2 regions of the Alishewanella sp. SMS8 genome follow, and region 1 is predicted to be linked to the other one. Evidence: predicted binding sites of a transcription regulator. Region 1 holds the regulator's gene; the other holds the start of a gene.
What was found. Region 1 encodes FliA, which starts transcription of late flagellar genes. Its sites were predicted from a motif close to CTAAAGNTNNNNNNNNNNNNGCCGATA; they were not measured.
Positions count from the first base shown of each region.

Region 2: the regulator FliA is predicted to act here: its motif matches at 4,367-4,393, upstream of ORJ01_RS00025 (VC2046/SO_2500 family protein).

Region 1 is NZ_JAPJEA010000003.1:143,383-154,721, forward strand. It holds gene flhA (flagellar biosynthesis protein FlhA) at 1-1,942, shown strand, start outside; gene flhF (flagellar biosynthesis protein FlhF) at 1,952-3,376, shown strand; gene ORJ01_RS11115 (MinD/ParA family protein) at 3,369-4,235, shown strand; gene ORJ01_RS11120 (RNA polymerase sigma factor FliA) at 4,244-4,963, shown strand; gene cheY (chemotaxis response regulator CheY) at 5,006-5,389, shown strand; gene ORJ01_RS11130 (protein phosphatase CheZ) at 5,416-6,168, shown strand; gene ORJ01_RS11135 (chemotaxis protein CheA) at 6,184-8,337, shown strand; gene ORJ01_RS11140 (chemotaxis response regulator protein-glutamate methylesterase) at 8,349-9,509, shown strand; gene ORJ01_RS11145 (flagellar motor protein) at 9,502-10,245, shown strand; gene ORJ01_RS11150 (OmpA family protein) at 10,249-11,214, shown strand; gene ORJ01_RS11155 (ParA family protein) at 11,214-11,339, shown strand, end outside.
Region 2 is NZ_JAPJEA010000001.1:200-11,538, forward strand. It holds gene ORJ01_RS00005 (DUF3581 family protein) at 74-793, opposite strand; gene ORJ01_RS00010 (bifunctional diguanylate cyclase/phosphodiesterase) at 843-2,627, opposite strand; gene ORJ01_RS00015 (SulA-like leucine-rich domain-containing protein) at 2,780-3,214, shown strand; gene ORJ01_RS00020 (YchJ family protein) at 3,370-3,846, shown strand; gene ORJ01_RS00025 (VC2046/SO_2500 family protein) at 3,859-4,335, opposite strand; tRNA gene ORJ01_RS00030 (tRNA-Tyr) at 4,444-4,528, shown strand; gene deoC (deoxyribose-phosphate aldolase) at 4,870-5,601, opposite strand; gene ORJ01_RS00040 (M48 family metallopeptidase) at 5,836-6,543, opposite strand; gene xthA (exodeoxyribonuclease III) at 6,641-7,456, shown strand; gene yfbV (terminus macrodomain insulation protein YfbV) at 7,485-7,925, opposite strand; gene ORJ01_RS00055 (PTS glucose transporter subunit IIA) at 8,454-8,960, shown strand; gene ORJ01_RS00060 (ArsC family reductase) at 8,967-9,323, shown strand; gene dapE (succinyl-diaminopimelate desuccinylase) at 9,335-10,498, shown strand; gene ORJ01_RS00070 (M15 family metallopeptidase) at 10,495-11,187, shown strand; gene ORJ01_RS00075 (DUF2897 family protein) at 11,184-11,339, shown strand, end outside.

The DNA.
Region 1 (11,339 bases):
GGTGTTGCTGGTCACCATCTATACCAAACGGCCGTTAGATTTCGGTATTTTTCCCAGTGTGATCTTGATTGCGACCATCCTACGTTTGGCACTTAATGTGGCCAGTACCCGTGTCGTGTTGCTGGAAGGTCATAATGGCGGCGATGCGGCCGGTAAAGTCATTGAAGCCTTCGGCTCGGTCGTGATCGGTGGTAACTATGCCGTGGGTATCGTGGTCTTCCTGATCCTAATTATCATCAACTTTGTGGTGGTGACTAAAGGTGCCGGTCGTATCGCAGAAGTGTCTGCACGTTTTACCTTAGATGCGATGCCTGGTAAGCAAATGGCTATTGATGCCGATTTAAATGCCGGTTTAATTACCCAAGAAGAGGCCAAGGCACGCCGCGAAGATGTGACTAACGAAGCCGACTTTTATGGCTCGATGGACGGTGCCAGTAAATTCGTAAAAGGCGATGCTATCGCCGGTATCGTTATTTTGGTGATCAACCTGATTGGTGGCTTGTTTATCGGCATGATGCAGCACGATCTGAGTTTTGGCGATGCGATGGAAATTTATACTTTGCTGACCATTGGTGATGGCTTGGTTGCGCAGATCCCGGGTTTATTATTATCGATTGGTACTGCCATTATCGTCACCCGCCAAAACAAAGAAGGCGATCTGGGCAAGCAAATGACCAGTCAGTTGGGTGATAACACCCATGTGTTGTTTGTCGCCGCTGGCGTGATGACATTAATGGGCGTTGTGCCCGGCATGCCACACTTTTCATTCTTATCCCTAGCAGCGTTATTGGGCGGCGTAGCTTGGTATATCAAAAAACTGGCCAACGAAAAAGCGACAGCCTTGCAACCGCGCACAGCTACGGCTGGCCAACCTAAGCCTGAATCACAAACTGTGAAAGAGATCGGTTGGGACGATGTGCATGGCGTTGATACCATTGGTTTAGAAGTGGGTTATCGTTTGATCCCGCTTGTGGATAAAGCCCAGGGCGGCGAGTTGTTAAATCGGATTAAAGGCGTACGTAAAAAGTTATCACAAGAGTTGGGCTTTTTGGTACCGCCAGTCCATATTCGCGACAACCTTGATTTAGAGCCGAACAGCTACCGGGTGGCCCTGATGGGCGTAACCAATGGTGAGGGGGAATTACGCCACGATAATGAGTTAGCCATTAACCCTGGCCAAGTGTTTGGTACGGTAAAAGGTATTGCCACCAAAGATCCGGCATTTGGCTTGGATGCGGTGTGGATCAGTAAAGATCAGCGTGAACATGCTCAAACACTAGGTTATACCGTGGTCGATGCGGCCACCGTTGTTGCCACGCATCTTAGCCAAATTTTAACGAATCATGCCGCCAGTTTATTAGGCCATGAGGAAGTTCAAAATTTGTTAGATATGCTGGCCAAGCACTCACCTAAGCTAGTGGAAGGCTTAGTCCCTGAAACACTGCCACTGACAACCGTAGTAAAAGTGCTGCAAAACTTATTACACGAGGGTGTGCCAATTCGTGATATGCGCACAATTGTACAAACTTTGGTGGAATATGGCGCGAAAAGTCAGGATGTTGATGTGTTAACTGCGGCTTGTCGTATTGCTTTACGTCGGCTTATTGTGCAAGAGGTGGTGGGCAGTAAACCTGAGATCCCGGTGATTACTTTTGCGCCTGAGCTTGAACAAATGTTGCATCAATCCATGCAGGCTGCGGGTAACGATGGCGCAGGTATTGAACCCGGGTTAGCCGATCGCATTCAGCAGTCATTACAAGAAGCGCATCAAAACCAAGAGTTGACCGGTGAAAGTGCCATTATGCTGACGTCAGGAATTTTACGCTCAGTCATGGCACGATTCGTGAAATACACTATCCCAGGACTACGAGTGTTGTCATATCAAGAGATCCCCGATGACAAACAAATTCGAATCGTTAGTGTAATCGGTCAGCAGAATTAGGAGTAACTCATGAAAATTAAACGCTTTGTTGCCAAAGATATGCGCAGCGCCCTGGCAGAAGTCAAAGAGTTCCTCGGCGCCGATGCAATTATTTTATCTAATAAAAAAGTCGCTGGTGGTGTTGAAATTGTTGCGGCGATTGATGCAGAAGCCCCAGCAGCAACACCTCGCCAAGCCACGCCATCACAGGCTTCTAATACTGCAGAAACGGTAGCAATTGCCAGTGCACGCGCCGAGCCTCGCTTTAGTGTCAGTGTTGATGACGAGCCAGAAGCGGATCCAGCAGATTCATTACGCGCCTTACTCGCCAGACAAATGATTAAGCAACAAGGTCGGGAGCCGCAAGCCCCCGCAGCGGCACTAACCAAGCAAAAGGTTGCTGAGCCCGCGTTACAAAAAGCCCCACAATTTGAACGTCAAAATTCTGGCAATACTCAAGCTCAGTCAGCACAATGGCAAGAAATTAGTCAAGCCCAGCAAGCCCAAGCACAATTAATGCAGCAACAGTTCGCCCAAATGCAAACTGAGATGCTGTCGATGCGCCAATTACTGCAGCATCAAGTCTCGGGTTTAATGTGGCAAGATTTAGCTCGGCGCGAGCCCGTGCGGGCACTTGTGATTGAAAATCTGCAACAAATGGGCTTGTCTGAGCAAATCGCTGATCAGTTAGCCTGTTTCATGCCCGATGATTTAAATGCCGCTGCTGCATGGGATACTGCGCTAGAATTACTCTCAGGGCAGTTAAATACCACTAACGATGATATTTTGCGTCGAGGTGGGGTTATTGCCTTAGTTGGCCCAACAGGAGTAGGGAAAACCACCACCGTAGCCAAACTTGCCGCGGGTTTTGCCAAACGACACGGTGTTGATCAAGTGGCTTTAATTACCACAGATTGTTTTCGGATCGGTGCTTTTGAACAACTGGCGACATTTGGCCGCATTATCGGTTGTCCCGTTAAACAGGCGAAAGATAGCGAAGAGCTGGCGATATTGTTGAATCAGCTACAACAGCGTAAACTGGTCTTAATTGATACTGCCGGCATGAGTCAACGCGATGTGCGTTTAGCCGAGAAACTTGCGTCATTGGTCCATAATTCTCGTGTTAAAATAAAAAGTTATCTGGTATTGTCAGCCACAGCTCAGGCGCGCGTGATGCAAGAAAGTGTGCAACAATTTAAACGCATTGGCTTATCAGGTTGTATTTTCACCAAATTGGATGAATGTTTAAGTTTAGGTGAAGTGATCAATGTGGCATTACAAAATGCCTTGCCAGTCAGTTACCTAACACATGGCCAACGTGTGCCAGAAGATATTCGGATTGCTGACGCGGCCGATTTAGTAAAAGAAGCGGAGCAGTTACGTCAACAACACAGTGATAACCGCCATCAATGGTATCAAGACGACACAACGCAGGTAGCAGCTGCCTATGCCTAAAGATGTATTAGCCGATGATCAAGCCAGTGGCCTTAGAAAAATGAAGAAACAGATGGTAAAAGTGATTTCTATAACCGGCGGTAAAGGTGGCGTGGGTAAAACCAACGTTACATTAAATCTGGCTATGGCGCTGGCCCAGCTGGGGAAAAAGGTTTTAGTACTTGATGCCGATCTCGGTTTAGCCAATTGCGACGTGATGTTGGGCTTGCGCGTCGATAAAAATTTATCCCATGTCCTTGCTGGATCGGCTACTTTAGACGATATTTTAGTAGAGGGGCCTTACGGTATTAAAATTGTGCCTGCCACCTCCGGTAGTCAAAATATGACGGAGCTTTCTCCGGTAGAACATGCTAGTTTAATTCGTGCCTTCAGTGAATTACACACACCTATTGATGTGTTACTAGTTGATACCGCCGCGGGTATCTCCGATATGGTGCTTAGTTTCTCTCGTGCCTCGCAAGATGTCTTAATGGTCGTATGTGATGAACCCTCTTCCATTACCGATGCTTATGCTTTAATGAAGATTTTAAGTCGCGACCATGGCGTCGATAAATTTAAAATTGTAGCGAATATGGTGCGCAGCCTAAAAGAAGGCCAAGAATTATTTGCTAAACTGACTCGTGTCACTGATCGATTTCTTGATGTCAGTTTAGAACTAGTGGCCACCGTGCCACAGGATGAAAACGTGCGCAAAGCTGCGCGCAAACAGAAAGCTTTTATTGAAGCCTTCCCAACAACACCGGCGAGTATGGCAATTAAAACCTTAGCGCTTAAAGCCGTGAAATGGCCGTTGCCAGGCAGTGCATCTGGGCATCTGGAGTTTTTTCTGGAGCAGTTAGTACAGCCACAGTCTGATTAGGGGGTTCTGTGAACAGTAAGCTTGCCGCTTATGGTGGCGTAGACCACATGCAACAGTTAGTGGAGCGACAAGCTCCGCTGGTCAAACGTATTGCCTATCACTTATTGGCCCGTTTGCCGGCCAGTGTGCAAGTCGATGACTTAATTCAATCTGGGATGATCGGTTTAATTGAAGCTGCGAAAAATTTCGATGGTAGCAAAGGCGCGAGTTTTGAAACCTTTGCAGGCATTCGTATTCGCGGCGCCATGCTAGACGAAATTCGTCGCGGCGATTGGACACCGCGTTCAGTGCATCGTAATTCGCGTTTAATTGCCGATACCATCGCCGAACTAGAAGCTGAGTTGGGCCGTGACGTTAAAGATTATGAAGTTGCAGAAAAACTTGCTATATCATTAGATGAATATCATCATATGATTAGTGATGTTAGCTCGGGTCGAATTATTGGTATTGAAGACCTTGGTATTTCTGAAGACGTGTTGGTGACTGCTGATGATAGCGATACCGATCAGTTATATCAGCATCAAGCTAACAGCGCCTTTAACGATGCACTTGCCAAAACCATCAGCAGTTTACCAGAGCGAGAAGCGTTAGTGCTGTCGCTTTATTATAATGAAGAACTAAACTTAAAAGAGATCGGGGCGGTGCTGGATGTTAGCGAGTCTCGTATCAGTCAGATTCATAGTCAGGCATTGGTGCGTTTAAAAGGCCGAATGCAGGCTTGGTTGTAATGCATCCATATTATCTGGATGACTTTCTCTTCGGAGGGGACTTTGAATAAAAATATGAAAATCCTTGTGGTAGATGACTTTTCTACTATGAGACGCATCATCAAAAATCTGTTGCGCGATCTAGGCTTTACAAATATTTCAGAAGCAGATGATGGCAGCACGGCTTTACCAATGTTACAAGGCGGAGATTTTGACTTCGTGGTCACAGATTGGAATATGCCGGGTATGCAAGGTATCGATTTGCTAAGAGCAATTCGAGCCGATGCTAAGCTGAAGCACATTCCGGTGATGATGGTAACGGCTGAAGCTAAAAAAGAACAAATCATCGCGGCAGCTCAAGCTGGCGTTAATGGTTACATCGTCAAACCTTTTACTGCTGCAACCTTACAGGAAAAGCTGGCGAAAGTATTTGAGCGGATCGGTTAAACCGTTTCTTGCCAAGGAGTAAAGCCATGCCTGTGACTAAGGTCCCATTAATTACGCTTGAACAAGCAAAAGAACTCGTTCAGCTACTGGAGATTGGTGAGCAAGAAGTTGCTAATCAACTGGTGCAACAGCTAGGTACGCCTGGCTCGTCTGAGCTATTTGCTGAGGTCGGTAAAATTACCCGACAACTGCACGATTCCTTAAAAAACTTCCGAATTGATCCTGCTCTTAGCAATATATTGCAAGAAGATATTCCTGATGCGAAAAAGCGCTTAAACCATGTTATTGATATGACAGAGCAAGCCGCTAACCGTACCATGGATGCCGTAGAATCTTGTTTACCGATTGCGGATGAGATCACTAAACAACTTGGGCAATTAATGCCGCAATGGCAAAAGTTGATGCAGCGCGATTTGCCCTTAGCTGAATTTAAAGCGCTTTGTCATAATATTGATGGTTTTTTACAAAAAACTTCGAGCGAATCATTACGTCTAAACAGCTTGTTAACTGACGTTTTGATGGCGCAAGATTTTCAAGATCTTACTGGGCAGATTCTTCGCCGTGTGATTGAACTAGTACGAGAAGTCGAAGAAAGCCTTATCGGTCTTGTTACTGCTTTTGGTAAATCCAGTTCGCAATTTCTGGAACAACAACCCGCAAAAAGTAAAACTAAAACGTTGGTTGCTGCCGAAGGCCCGATTATTGATGCCGCTGAGCGTGCAGATGTAGTAAATGGTCAGGACGATGTCGACGACTTACTGTCTAGCTTAGGGTTTTAACTGAGGTGTCTGCAGATGAGCTTTGATATGGACGAAGATATTCTTCAGGATTTTCTGGTAGAAGCCGGTGAAATTTTGGAGTTGCTGCAAGAACAGTTAGTTGAGTTAGAGAATAACCCAGATGACGCGCCGCTACTTAATGCCATTTTCCGTGGTTTTCACACGGTGAAGGGTGGGGCGGGGTTTTTATCGCTAACCGAATTAGTTGACGTTTGCCATGGCGCGGAAAACGTATTTGATATTTTACGAACAGGCAAACGCTCGGTTACGCCAGAATTAATGGACGTGATCTTGCAAGCGCTCGATTCGGTCAACAGCATGTTTACCGAAGTCAAAGCTCGGCAACCGTTAACGCCAGCGGCGGCTGATTTACTAGCGGCACTCCATCACTACAGTGAACCTGCCGCTGCAGATCCGGTCGCTGAAGCGCCAGTAGTGCCAGCGCCGCCAGCCGCAACGGCTCAAGCGGCTGCAGAAATTGAAGATGCGGGTGATATCGACAGTATTTCTGAAGCAGAATTCGAGCGTATGCTTGATGAGCTGCATGGCAGCGGTGCCCCCGGTCGTGATAGTGCGCCTACTGCGACAACGAGTGCTGATCTTGGCGCTGATATGTCTGATGACATTACCGATGACGAATTTGAAAACCTGTTAGACCAGTTACATGGTAAAGGCAGTTTTAACAGCGACACTCCAGCTAAAGTTCCTGCAGAAGCTGAACCCGTCAAGCCAAAAGCTGCTGCGCCAAAAGATGACGAAATTACTGACGACGAGTTTGAAGCCTTATTAGATCAATTGCATGGCAAAGGCAAAGCGCCAGTGACACCCCCGGCGGCTAAAGCTACGGAGCGTCCAGTTCCACCTGCACCGGTAACAACACCGCAAACGCCTGCCGCAACAGCTGCACCAGTTGTGGCAACGCCAGCGGATAAAGGCGCACCGCCGGCTGTAGCTGCCGCTGCCGCTGAAACAACGGTACGAGTCGATACTAAACGCCTAGATCAAATCATGAATATGGTTGGTGAGTTAGTGTTGGTGCGCAATCGTTTGGTAAGCTTATCCAGCTCAACGCAAAACGAAGAAATGACTAAGGCGATTGCCAACCTTGACGTGGTCACTGCGGATATTCAAGGCGCGGTGATGAAAACGCGCATGCAGCCCATTAAGAAGGTATTTGGTCGTTTCCCTCGTGTGGTGCGTGATTTAGCACGTTCTTTGAAAAAAGATATCGATCTAATTCTTGAAGGTGAAGAAACCGATTTAGATAAAAACTTAGTGGAAGCCTTAGCCGATCCGTTAGTGCATTTGGTGCGCAACTCTGTTGACCACGGCATTGAAATGCCTGATGTCCGTGCAGCTGCAGGTAAGGCACGGACCGGTATTGTGAAATTAGCGGCTACCCAAGCTGGTGACCATATTCTGTTGACCATTCAAGATGATGGTGCCGGTATGGATCCAGAAAAACTCAAAGGTATAGCCATTAAACGCGGTGTTATTGATACCGATGCGGCCGCCAGAATGTCGGATACCGATGCCTTTAATTTGATTTTTGCACCTGGCTTTTCAACTAAAGAGCAGATTTCAGATATATCTGGTCGCGGTGTCGGCATGGATGTGGTGAAAACCAAGATCACTCAACTGAACGGTACCGTGCATATTAGTTCGAAATTGGGTGAAGGCACTACGCTAGAAATCAAGGTGCCGTTAACCTTAGCTATTTTGCCAACCTTAATGGTGGTAGTAGGTAAACAAACCTTCGCTTTACCTTTAGCCGGTGTCAATGAAATCTTTCATCTAGATCTAGCAAAAACTAATATTGTTGATGGCCAGTTAACCATCGTGGTGCGCAACAGAGCCATACCCTTGTTTTACCTCGAACATTGGTTGGTCAAAGGCTCTGATAAAAAGCTGCGCCGCGAACAAGGTCATGTTGTGATCGTGCAAATCGGCCAGCAGCAGGTAGGTTTTGTGGTTGATCAACTGATTGGCCAAGAAGAAGTGGTGATCAAAGCGCTTGATGCTTTATTACAAGGTACACCTGGCATGGCTGGTGCTACCATAACTTCTGATGGTGGTATCGCCTTGATTTTAGACGTGCCAAACCTGCTTAAGCATTATGCTAAAAAGTCAAAAATAAAATTCGAGCGCTTTAAAACGCTACGTGGTTAAGTGAGTATTGCATGACTATTAGGGTATTAATCGTTGATGACTCAAGTTTTTTCCGCCGCCGCTTAACCGAAATGTTATCGGCTGATGCCGAGTTAGAGGTGATTGATACTGCCAATAATGGGCAGGAAGCCATAGCGAAAGCATTAGCGTTAAAACCGGATGTGATCACCATGGATATCGAGATGCCCGTATTAGACGGTATCTCTGCGGTTCGCGAAATACTGAAAACTCAGCGTATCCCTATTTTAATGTTTTCTTCGCTAACACATGAAGGCGCGAAAGCGACCTTAGACGCGCTAGAAGCAGGGGCTGTCGATTTCTTACCGAAAAAATTTGAAGATATTGCCCGCGATAAGCAAGAAGCTATCGATGTGTTACGCGATCGCGTTAAAGCGGTTGCAAGACGTCGCCCCCTAGGTCGCAGTACATTCGCACACTCTCCGTTAGCAAAAACTGCTATGCCAACGACGCGCACCGCCGATGTAACAACGCGGCCATTAGCTGATGCCAGTCGCAGCCTCGGGGCTCGCAGTGCCATGCCACGGCCTACGTTAACCCCACGCAGCTCTGCCGTGACCCAAAGCAGTGGTAAAGAATATAAACTGGTTGCCATTGGTACCTCTACCGGTGGTCCCGTTGCTTTACAACGTATTTTAACGGCGTTACCCGCTAACTTCCCGTTACCGATTATCCTAATTCAGCATATGCCTGCGGCTTTTACCGGCGCTTTTGCGCAGCGATTAAACTCGTTGGCCAAAATTGAAATTAAAGAAGCCGAAGACAATGAACTGTTGCGCCCAGGTGTGGCTTATTTAGCGCCCGGCGGCAAACAAATGTTGGTGGATGGCAATGAAAGCCAAGCGCGTTTAAAAATCAAAGATGATGATTCCCCGCGAATTAATTTTAAACCCAGTGTGGATGTCACCTTTGCTACTGCCGCAAGGGTGTTTCAGCAAAAAGTGCTGGCGATTGTATTAACCGGTATGGGGTCTGATGGTCGCGAAGGTGCACGTATGCTGAAACAGCAGGGCGCAACCATTTGGGCGCAAGATGAAGCCAGTTGTGTTGTCTATGGGATGCCGCAAGCGATTGCAGCAGCAGGATTAATGGATGCGGAAGTGCCTTTAGCTGATGTGGCTGCAAGAATATTGACGGAACTAAAGCATGGATAAGTTGGCGTTTATTGGCTTTATACTGGCGGTAGTAGCGGTTGCTGGCGGCTTTGTTTTAGAAGGCGGTACACTCAGTACCTTAATGCATTTACCGGCGTTTATTATTGTATTTGGTGGCACGCTGGGTGCAGTAATGTTGCAAACCCCATTTCAACAATTTCGCTTGGGCTTATCTATGCTGCCATGGGCTTTTTTACCCCGGGCGCTACCTGTACAACAAACCATGAACCGGATTGTTGAGTGGGGAAATTCAGCGCGCGCTAATGGCTTTTTGTCATTGGAATCGGCAGCACTAGAAGAATCCGATCCGTTTTTACATCGTGGTTTAAACTTATTAGTTGATGGTGCAGAAGCCGACACCTTACAAATCACCTTAGATGCTGAATTAAGTTTGACTCGCGAACGTTTACTACGTGGCGCGCGTATTTTTGAAGCGATGGGTGGTTACAGCCCGACTATCGGTATTATTGGCGCGGTATTGGGGCTTATTCAAGCAATGAGTCATATCAGTGATCCTGATAGGCTCGGTTTGGGCATCGCCACTGCTTTTGTAGCCACCATTTATGGCGTTGGTTTCGCGAACCTTGTATTTATTCCTTTAGGGAACAAATTAAAAAACTTAGTTCAGCAACAAAGTCTTTATCACGAGTTGATTATTGAAGGCTTAGTGTCTATTGCCCAAGGGCAAAATCCGCGGACTATTGAGCGGAAACTTGCCGCCTATCGACCAGGTTAATGTATGTATCGACATCGAGGTTCTCAGCAACAAACTGAACGCGAAGATCTTGATCGTTGGCTGGTGTCCTATGCTGACTACATGACTTTAATGTTTGCCTTATTTGTTGTGCTTTATGCGTTATCTTTAGTCAAAAATGAAGAGTTTAGTGTACTCACCGATTCTATTACCAAAGTGTTTGACAAAACGGTCAAAGACCAAACCGCCGCCACCGGTGAAACCTTATTACCGTTAAGCAATAAACAAAGTGATTTTCCATTGTACGGCACTTCCCTTGAACCGGCGCAAGGGCCGGAACTGGTTGCCGACTCAGCGACCTTATCTGATGTCAGAAAACGCTTTTTAGGCAGCGCCTTACAATCCATAGAGCAAGAGTTGACACAGGCGCTAAGTAATTTAATTGAACAAGGAGTCGCTAAACTTCGGCAAGATGAAGATTGGTTGGTGATCGAGCTAAACAGCGGGTTATTATTTGCGTCAGGCAGCGCCACTGCAACAGAGTCAGCCCGTACTTTGTTAAAAGAAATTGGCAAAATCATTAATCCAATCAATAACTTTTTAAGAGTCAGAGGCTATACTGATAATATTCCTATCCGTAATGAAGTGTTTTCATCTAATTGGGAATTATCCGTTGCACGTGCCACTTCAGTGCTACGCTTATTAGAAGAGTCTGGTACGCCATCGCATCGTATGGCAATTGAAGGCTTCGGTCAGTATTATCCCAGTGCCGATAACAGTACCGCCAGCGGTCGGGCTGAAAATCGTAAAGTGGTGATTGCCATTTCTCGTTATGGTTATCGGCCCGAGCAGCTAAGCCCAGAAGCAGATGCCGCTTTAGAGCAGCAACTGCGTCAAGTCACTCAAGAAGATGGTTCTATTCAAGTTATTGCTTTACCTGGGGGCGGGATACGTATTACAACGCGTCAGGAAAACCCTGACGCCGTGCCGCAAGGACAGGATCCTAAATAGTGGTTATTTGGACAGTCGCAAATCAAAAAGGTGGAGTAGGTAAAACCACCACCACAGTGACGCTTGGTGGCTTGTTGGCCGAGCGCGGTCATCGTGTGCTGTTAGTCGATACCGATCCCCATGCT
Region 2 (11,339 bases), on a different contig from region 1:
TTAAAAAAAGAGTTTGTTCGGCTATTTTTTGAACTAAACAGCTAAAATTGACACTTTTTAGCTGTTGTAGGGCTTATAAATCGAAATTGCCACAACCCGCAGAGGTCTTACGATTATTATATTCATCAACCATACGCTGCATCTCTGTAGCATCATAAGGCTGAAGATTACTTAAAATCATTTTCTTCACACCCTTACCAATCTGCACACCGTTTGCAGTCAATATAAAGTTAAGCGTAACGTTACCTCTTTTACCCTCTATATCTAATTTACTGCTGGCAAGACTGAGTTCGACTTTACTTGTGGGTAACGTCGTGAAGCTTAATGCCATACTTTCATAAATAACTAAAGGACGCAGTGGATGAATCATCACACCTTGCTGCTCCATTAACGGTTGCAGAATATGCGGGAAGTTTTGACCTGAAAATTGCACATAATCTTGAAACAACGGTTCGATCACCCCGATATCATGGGTGTGCTCACCAGAAAACTGTACCGTAAGGTAAACGCGGCCCTGTTCATCACATACTTGGATTTGTCCTTCAGACAACTCGCAGTGTAAAAGGACATCGGCGCTGACCATACCGGAGAATTGACAATTCAGTTGTTGGCTTACTCCATAGCGGGTAAGTAAATAACTAAATAACAAATCACCTGGGACACAGAACCGTTTAGCGTCAACATCATGAATAGGATTAAAATCACCCGCGATCTTCTTGGCAAAATTACAGGAGTGCTGACGTGTAAAACTAAAGGCGTCGCCATGACGACTGACAAATGCATCTAAAATCATTACTTCTGAATTACCTTAATAACATATCGATGGGATATTCTAGCCTAAATCAATCTGCAGATGGTCTAGCCAGTAAGTTGGAATGCAGTTGAGCAGGCCCGCGACGTCTTGATAAGAATAGCGCGTTACCACCCATTTGTTTAGCATTAAACTTCGCGGCGGTACTTAAAGCGGCTACGTCATGATGTGTATGACATAAAGTAGGATCGGGAAAGGCCACGCCGATTGATAAAGAAAGCATTGGATAAAAGCAAGACTCGCCCATGCGATTTAACGCATGGATCCCCTGTTGTTCCTGATGTTCAGGCTCATAATAAGCTTTTATACGGTTTGCAAATTCTATCAAAATACCATTACACAGAGGTTCAATGGCGACTTGAGTACTGATCAACACAAAATCATCACCACCAATATGACCAATAAAACAGGATAAACCTGCTGTTTTATGCTGAATAATTTCAGCTAATAATTGCAAAACTGCATCCCCTTTACTGTAACCATAGATGTCGTTAAAGGGTTTAAAGTGATTCAAATCTAAATACGCCACCGCAAAGTCTGTACCCTTGGCCAATAATTTATCGATTTCTTGGTAAATAGGCACATTGCCTGGTAAAAAAGTTAGCGGATTGGCATAACGCGCATGCTGCAGTTTCGCTTCACTGACTTTTTTCAGTAATTGCCGTACCGATCCTAAACCAAGATAATGACCATCACGGCATATAATAAAGTACCAACTCGCGGCACTGTGCTCATCTTCAGCAACAATGTTGCTAACTTCATCTAAACTACATCCGGCATCGACAATGACCGCTTTCGTATTCATGATCTGAGCAATCGTCCTTTTTTCATTCAGCGCTCGACCAAAGTTTTGCGAGAAAAGTGCTTGTAACTCAGAGCGACAAATTAAACCTACAGGCTTATTATTATTATTTACCACCGCGAGAGTTTGTAAGCGGTGATCTTGTTCAAACCTTGTAGCAACTTGCAGCGCGGTTAATGATGCTGAAATCGGCGCAACCGTCGACAATAGTTGTAAGATATTAACCTGACTTTGCAAAGTAGGCTTAACTTCAAGTAAGAGTTTGTTCGCGAGATTCTGCATAAAACTAACATTTGGCCGTCCGAGCAAATAACCTTGAGCAAAATCAGCGCCTAATTCTTTACACTGAAAGAGTTCTTCCTGAGTTTCAATTCCTTCGGCAATAATCAACGCGCCGGTAGCTTTTGCTAAACTGATAATATTTTTAACAAAGGCTTTTTTGGTTGGATCACGATGAATCTCACTAATGAAATAACGATCAATTTTAACAAAATCTGGCTGCAACTCTGACCATAGTTTCAGACCCGAAAAACCGCTGCCCAAATCATCAATGGCAATTAAAAAACCTAGATCGCGATAATGCTTAACGGCTTTAATTAATAAACTCGCCTCTTCTACTTGATATTGTTCAGAAATCTCAATCACTACCTGTGACGGATCTAAACCGGCTTTTTGTAACATCGCCTTGGTTAGGCCGCTAGGATGATCAGCGGTCAGTAATAATAGTGGGTTAACGTTTAAGAATAATTTACTAGTGACGCCAGCAATAGCAAAGGCTGCAATACTCAACTCTCGACACAGCAGTTCTAACTCGGCTAAGGCATTACAAGAAAGCGCAGTTTTAAAAAGTTGCAAGGGCGAATGCAGCGGGCTGTTCGATGGGCCACGAATTAACGCCTCATAACCGAAGATCTGCGCCGAATTTAAAGCAACTATAGGTTGAAATAGCGGTTGTAGCGCTCGGGCCTGCAAAATACTTTTTAGCTCAATACAAGACTGTTCTGAAGTTGCCATACATCAAATCCAAAATTAACAACAATGAAAAGAATATGCAGGTTGTATGACAGCGATATGACTAAAAAAACAAACACAAAACACTTGCTTTTTATTTGAACAAAAACTACTGTATAACCATACACTGTATAAATAACCAGTTAGAGGTTTACATGCTTACTACCACCAAACTTTTACATTCCGATACCCTATCTCGTGCCAGCAAAACGTTAAACACGAGTCATACTGGAACAATACCGCCACTCACCTTATTGCAGCGCAATAACACTGAACTCCAACTCTTAAAATTGTTACAGCAACACCGCGATGTGGACGGCTGGATTGTATTAATTGCACCGAAAGTGAAACCTAATAAAAATTTTTGGGCAAGCTGCCAGATCCCTCTAGAAAAAATCTTAATGATTCATCCGCACCAGGTTAAGGATTTAGCGAAAACAGTACAACGCGCGATAAACAGTGCTAGCTGTAAAGTTGTGTTGCATGGTGGTGAATTAACTGATGAGGAAGCAACGCAATTAGCGCAATTAGCAGAGAAGCAGCAAACTGCGTTGTATCCCTTAACACAGGCAATGGTGAAACAACATTAAAACTCTATATCAGTGACAAGTGACAAGTGACAAGTGACATACTTTATCTAAGCTATGCATCACAATACTTAACAAAAAACGATAAATCATCAATAAAGTGAAACACCCTGAGCTGGCTTAGGGGTAAACTAGCACGCATTAATGTGGAGATAACGATGCTGTGTTATTGCTGTTCAAAAAAACCGTTTATTGAATGCTGTGCCCCTTATGTATTAGAAGGTGAATTAGCACCAAATTGTGAAGCCCTAATGCGTTCACGTTACACGGCCTATTGTCTTGGTCAGATTGACTATGTTTACCAGACTACGCATCCAACACAACTTTCAGCTGAATTGATAGAAGAAATTCAACAGTTTGCTGATAGTGTGCATTTTTTTAAGTTAGCGATCAGCGAGAGCAACCAGAATATGCATAAAGGTGAAGTAAGTTTCAAAGCCTACTTTATTATCGATAACACCGTTGAAGTGATCACAGAACAGTCATTTTTTGAATTTATTGATAAATGGTATTACCACAGTGGCAAACTGTCAGCCACACCAAGCCATAAGTTAAAACGTAATGAGCTTTGCCCGTGTGGTTCATTGATAAAAGTGAAACATTGTCAAACTCATCTAATAAGCGGTCAAGCATAAGATCAAGAAGCACTAAAGCGGTAAAGGGTTAGCATTCAGTTCTTGCAGCATTTCATATAACACGGTTTCGTCCCCTTCTTGGAGCGGTGGTTCCTTGCCACTTAGACGACGTATAGCATGCTGATCTAAATTACTCATCAAGCGACCATCTAATTTTTTGGCATCATCTTTTCTAACCCAAGGCTCAGGGGTTAAAGCGCTTTGTAATTTCAATTGGCGTAAACTCGTTTGCGCAGATCGATTAAGTTGCGCTAACACAGCCGCATCAGTTTCTTGCCATGCAAAACTGCGGCGTTGACGCACAGATAATTGCTGATAGAGCGTTGCGTTAACCTCAGCGCTTTTAGGTAATGGCGTATAAAAAGCCGCCATTTCTTGTACCGCCGGAGACAACACCGCTAACCACAACGCAAAATCAGCACGATGCTGTTGTTGCAGTGCTTGGTTAAGCGTTGTACCCAGTTGCCATTCGTTAATGATTGCTTGCATTATCTACACTTTTTAGCCTAACTGTTTGCTTTATCGGCAAACAGTCAAAAAACTTTAGTAAAGTGCTTTACTTAAAAACTGAATTTGATAATATGCGCCTGCACTTGTGGAGGGGTTCCCGAGTGGCCAAAGGGATCAGACTGTAAATCTGCCGGCACTGCCTTCGAAGGTTCGAATCCTTCCCCCTCCACCATTTCTCTTTATGCCTAATTTCTTCAATTTAAATCAAAACGCTTTAAAACCCTCTTAGGGCAAGGTGAGAACCTTCAGCAGGTTTAACAATGCGCAGCATTGAACAGCGGAACAACATGGCGCTTGCCTGAAAGGCAAGCAACGCAAGCAATTTCTTCTTCAGCAGCCTCTTTCATATTCAATTCATCGTGTTATCAGCAAAAAATGCTGTTACGACTGACTCATTGTCGCGATTAATTAATGCTGTCTTTATAAGCAAAAGCAAATAATGGCATAACAGCCAGTACTTGCTCGTACTTATTGATAATGACTATAACGTTGTCTTTGGTTAAAAGGCCGTAACTAACTGGCAAGTTGCTGACATAGCTCAGTTAATAAGGTACTGGCACCAATACGTAGCCCTTCGCTTTGCGCCGTTTTACCCGTCACTTGCTCATATAAACTGACTATCTCTAATGCTTGCTCAACGGTTTTGACACCACCTGATGCTTTAAATCCTACCGAGCGATCTGCGGCAGCTATACTGGTTAAGATGATTTTAGCCGCTTCCAAGGTAACGCCAACCGGCACTTTACCGGTTGATGTTTTAATAAACTCGGCACCACTATCTATAACCAATTCACTGGCTTTAGTAATTTGTTGTGCGGTTAATAGCTCACCTGATTCGATAATGATTTTTAAACACAGACCTTGGCTTGCTTCGCGCACCGCAGCTAAAAACTGAGCGACTTCGGTTTCTTTGCCGCTGAGTAAGGTTTGATAAGGTAAAACACAATCAATTTCCGTCGCACTGGCTTGGCGTGCTGTAGCGATGTCAGCTAGTACGGTAGATAAGGGTTGATCGCCAGTTGGAAAGTTAACAACCGTCGCCAGTGCCACAGTTTCATTAGACTGCGTAATATGTTTACGGGCCTCGGCTAAAAATTCAGGATACACACAGAATGCGGCCACCGGCGCGGGAGTTACCGGTAATTGGGCTAACCAATCGGTCATTTGACGCTGATCATCGTTATCTTGTAAGCGTGTTACATCTAAAAGTTTAAGCAGTTGCAATAAACGAAGGGGATTCATCATGGTTAGTTGCCTGTCTGTTTCATTATTACTAATTACCGACTAATTAATCGCGGTATGCTCACCTAGTGAGGGCAGAGATTAAACTAAAATAGCGATTTAATGCAAAATCTAATAAATAATTATGCCGCAATGGAATCTTTTTATAATCAGAGGGTCTTAAAAGGTGTGTTATCCCTGGATGTATTCTCCTTTTAATCAATTTATCTTGATACCGACCTGCAAAGGTCGGTTTTTTTATAACAACAACCGCTGATGTTGCTTTAGCCACTGCTCCGCTAACCTGTAATCAGCAGAAAACTTCGCTACGCGTTGCCAAAAAGCGTTTGAATGATTCATGTGGGTTAAATGTGCTAATTCGTGCACAACAACATACTCTGCTACCCAAGTAGGCGCTTGCATCAAGCGCCAATTAAACCCTACCTCAGACAAACTATTGCAAAACCCCCATTTACGCTGCCAGTTACCAATACGGATTGCCTTTGGCTTACACCCCATAAGCTGAGCTTGAGACGCTACCGCTTGCTGAAAATACTGTTCAGCAAGCGGCACAAAATATTTTTGCAGTTGTTGATTCAGGTATAAAGCACGTCGTTCTGGCTTCACCCGCGTTGGGATCGATATTTTACACTGACGTTCCGTCATTACCACATCGGCTTTGGCCGCTAACTGCCAACAAAATGGTATCGATTGCCCTGACACTAAAATTTCATGACGATCCAACGCTGCCACGGCGCTATCAGCTTCGGCTTCCGTTCGAGCAAGGTGTAACAAGATCCATTGTTGTTTGCGCGCTAATAACGCAGAGATGAACTGACTTGAAGTGCCTTTTGGTGCTCGAATGGTCAATTGCCCTGCCTTAATGGCCAATTGCACAGAACGTCGCCGACTGTAGATGACTTGATAGTTAAAAGGAAAAGCTGTTTGCCCAGATAATATTGCCAAAGATTGCTCCGGATCCGAGTTTGTCACAGGTCGTGCTGATCTGGATTACATGGTATGATCAACAATAAGCGTTAACAGGTCTTAATTCGGATAGTGTATGAAAATAATTTCTTTTAATATTAATGGTATTCGCGCCAGGCTGCATCAACTTCAAGCATTAATTGAAAAACATCAACCTGACATTATTGGTTTACAGGAAATCAAAGTACATGATAGTGAATTCCCATTAGCTGATGTTCAAGCAATGGGTTATCACGTTTATCATTTTGGCCAAAAAGGACATTATGGCGTTGCCATCATGAGTAAGCAACCGGCCAGCGAAATGCAATATGGTTTTCCCGGCGATGCTGAAGATGCTCAACGTCGAATGCTAATTGGACAATTCGATTTAGCCGATGGCAAACGCCTAACTGTGCTAAACGGCTATTTCCCGCAGGGGGAAAACCGCGAGCACCCGATAAAATTCCCAGCCAAAACTCAGTTTTACGCTGATTTGCAACATTACCTAGAAACTTCGCATAACAGCGAAAAGGACTATGTGGCCGTAATAGGTGATATTAACATCTCGCCTATCGACTTAGATATCGGCATCGGCGAAGCCAATGCCAAACGTTGGTTACGTGAAGGTAAGACCTCTTTTTTGCCGGAAGAACGTGCTTGGCTACAACAATTGAAAGATTGGGGCTTGATCGACACTTTCCGTGCACTGCATCCAGAAACTGGCGCACAATACAGTTGGTTTGATTATCGCTCGAAGGGTTTTGATGATAATCGTGGATTACGCATAGACGTGGTTATGGCTACCCCGTTGCTGGCGGCTAAGTGTATTGAGTCAGGCATCGATTATGAACTCAGGGGTATTGAACGCCCATCTGACCACGCCCCTGTTTGGTCAGTATTTAATTTAGCTTAGCTTGAGCCACTGTCATGAATGCGTCTTGTTAAAACCAACGGCGCATTACCGTATTGTCTAACTGCTGATAAGCCTGTTGAAGTAGTTTAGCCAGATCGAAATAGCTTTTTAACGAGCCAGGCTGGCTTTGTAATTGGCCATGCTTGATGATTTGCTCACGAATTTCGCTTCCCCAATTTATCAGCGCTGGAGGTAAACTGTTGTCAGCTCGTATGCCTAGCCAATAAAAACCCTGCAATGGTAACGCGGCTAAAAACAACATCATGGCAATAATCTGACCGAGATGTTCTGCACCAAGCAATTTGAATTGGACTAAAGCCGTAATTACCGATAATACCGGCAAAAAATGAACGCCTTTACGCGTTAAGAAAATGACTTTATTTTCAGGGAAAATAGCATTTAATTCTGGTTTAGTCGGCCAAGTACGACTATAACGAATACCTTGGCTTAGAATACGAATCAGCTGCAATTACTCTACTCCCGTGCTGGCCTAGTTTGATAACTTTAGCATACTTTTAATTGTTCTAAACAAAATAAAAATGCCATTGAAACGTTAATGAAAGACACAGTGACGCCTCAGATTTAACAAAATATAAACAACAAGATATTTAAACCAAATTGATAGCAAAAGTCTGCTTTTTTTACGTTCTCTGTACTTTTTCGATCATGACAGACTAAACAAAGAATATGCCAAAATAAAAATCCAATAAAATACAGAACGATAAACAAGATAAACCGTGTTATTCACAATGTTATTCACAGAATCTGTGGACAACATGAGGCTTGTTAATAACGGTTTAATGGCTTAACCACTGTTTTTTTGCTAGTAGAAATCGTTAATTAAGCTACAAATTTGAGCAAATACGGCAAAAGCAGCAGTTTTATGGCCAAAAGCGCTGCTATCGCTTTAATGCTGGGCTACATAAGGCAGTGAAAGATGCTGATATTGCAAAAACTTTAAGCTATCATCAAAGCTTCATGATCTTGGAGAGCAACAGTGCAGCAATCAGTCATCATCTGGCAACAAGATTGGACCACACTAGAAGGTTTTATTATTAAAAGCCCGTTTAGTGGTCAGGTCTTACCGATCAGCATGCATCCTGAATTACTGTATCAGCAGGATATTTTTCCGGCGACCTTATGCTGTAAATTACAACAAGGTACGCTTTATGCTCCATTCAGTGGCCACTTTACAACAGCCAGAGCCGGTGAGCGTCGTTTAATCTTTACTCATACTTCGGGGCTAACGCTGACCGTCGATTTGCCTTTTGCTATTAGCATCGATCACGGCAAAGGCTTACATTGGCTGTGCCGAGCACCACGTGAAGTCAAGGCAGGTACACCGATACTGCAAATCGACTTAGCGTATTGGCAATTAGTGCTCGATGAATTGTATTGTGTCGCGAGCTTATCTTTACCGAGCAAACTCGATAAGTTACTCAGCCGACAAGCTCAAGTGCTAGCCAACCAAGATCCTCTTTTTGTTCTGCAATTTAAAAAGTAAAAAACTATGATTACCTTATACGGCATCAAAAACTGTGACACCATCAAAAAAGCCCGACGTTGTTTAGAGCAACAAGCGTTAGCCTATCAATTTCACGATTATCGCACCGATGGCTTGGACGCTGAACTGCTAGCGCGTTTCGCCGCGGAATTAGGCTGGAAAAATTTACTTAATACACGTGGAACAACTTGGCGTAAGTTAGCTGACAGCGATAAAGCGGAGATCAACGAAACACGTGCTTTAGCCTTAATGCTAGAACAACCTGCGCTAATCAAACGGCCAGTATTACAACATAACGAACAACTGTTACTGGGCTTTGATGAGCAAGCTTATCTTGCTTTATCTGCCTCTTCTGAAAAATAGGTAATTCATTTATGACTGATCTCACCAATCCGGCCAGCAACCCAACATTAGCGCTCACCATGGCGTTAATTGAACGGGCGTCAGTGACACCTGAAGATGCAGGTTGTCAGCAACTGATGGCGGCACGTTTAGCTAAAGTGGGCTTTAATATTGAGATGATGCCGTTTGCAGATACGCTCAATATGTGGGCACGCCATGGTCAAGGCAAACCGTTATTTTGTTTTGCCGGTCACACCGATGTAGTACCGAGCGGTCCTGTCGATGCATGGCACACCCCCCCGTTTCAGCCAACCATCATTGGCGATACCTTATTTGGTCGCGGTGCTGCCGATATGAAAGGCAGTTTAGCTGCGATGGTTGTTGCGACTGAGCAATTTTTAGCAAAAGAACCGTCACCGGCTTTTAATTTAGCTTACTTAATTACCAGCGATGAAGAAGGCCCCTTTATCAATGGTACGGTCAAAGTGATTGAAACTTTAGAAGCACGCCAAGAAAAAATTCGTTGGTGTTTAGTGGGCGAACCCTCTAGCCATCTGCAAGTGGGTGATGTGATAAAAAACGGTCGGCGAGGTTCGTTAACAGGGCACTTAACCGTAAAAGGTATTCAAGGCCATGTCGCCTACCCACACTTAGCTGATAATCCTATTCATAAAGCGGCACCGGCATTGGCCGCCTTAGCAACAGAGATTTGGGATAACGGTAACGCTTATTTTCCAGCAACCAGTTTTCAAATCGCCAATATTCAAGGTGGCACCGGTGCATCAAATGTGATCCCGGGAGAATTAAACGTCATGTTTAACTTCCGCTACAGCACGGAAGTGGATGCCGAGCAGCTGCAAAGTCGAGTCTATGCCCTACTCGACAAATTTGGTCTACATTATCAGCTAGAGTGGACGTTAAATGGCTTACCGTTTTTAACCGAGCAAGGCGATTTAGTTGACTCAACGGTGGCCGCGATTGAAAAAGTACGAGGTATTACGCCACGGCTTGAAACCACAGGTGGCACCTCAGATGGCCGTTTTATTGCCCCAACTGGCGCTCAAGTGATTGAACTAGGCCCCTGCAATGCCACTATCCACAAAGTAAATGAATGTGTGGCGATTGCCGATCTTAGCCAATTAACTGAAGTGTACCTGCAATTATTGATTAATTTGCAGCAACGCTTAACCGCATGAGCCGCGCGATACTGAACCGTGCCCTGTTAACGGGGCTTGATAATTCAGCCATGCAACATATCGGCAATCAGCAGTGGCTTCACCAAGAGGCCATGGCTGCATTTCTGCAACTCAAAGCGGCCTTGGCTAATGAAGGTTTTGATTTAGCCGTGGTATCGGCTTGGCGCAGTTTCGAGCGTCAAGCTCGTATCTGGCAAGCAAAATGCTTGGGGCAACGTCCGGTTTTTAATCATGCTCAACAACGGGTTGATGTGACTTCACTGTCAGCGCAGGCACGTATTGAAGCGATTATGCTTTATTCGGCACTACCTGGTGCAAGTCGACATCACTGGGGAACAGAAATAGATGTTTATGATGCCGCGGCTGTGCCAATAGATTATCAAGTACAGTTAAGTACAGACGAATATCAAGGCGATGGGCCTTTCGCCACTTTAGCGCAGTGGTTACAACAGAATGCTGCTGACTATGGCTTCTTTTTACCTTATCGCGCATTTCGCGGTGGTGTAGCGGCAGAGCCTTGGCATTTGAGCTATCAACCGCTGGCCAGTGCATGTCAGGCAGCGCTAACCCTAGAACAATTACAACAAACCTTGATGGATAATCCGATTGCCGAGCAAGCCACAGTGTTGCAAATGTTACCGGAGTTATATCCTCGTTTTATCACTAACATTTGTGAGGCAGAAATATGAATTGGCCGTTATTTTGGGGCATCGCACTCGCTTTTGGCGTAATCATCGGCAATATCATGCTCATTAAACATTCAGCTAAAATGAAAATGCCCAGTTTAAAAGATCTAGCCGATCCGCAAGCCAAGCCTGACAACGCCAGTCAAACTGACGCT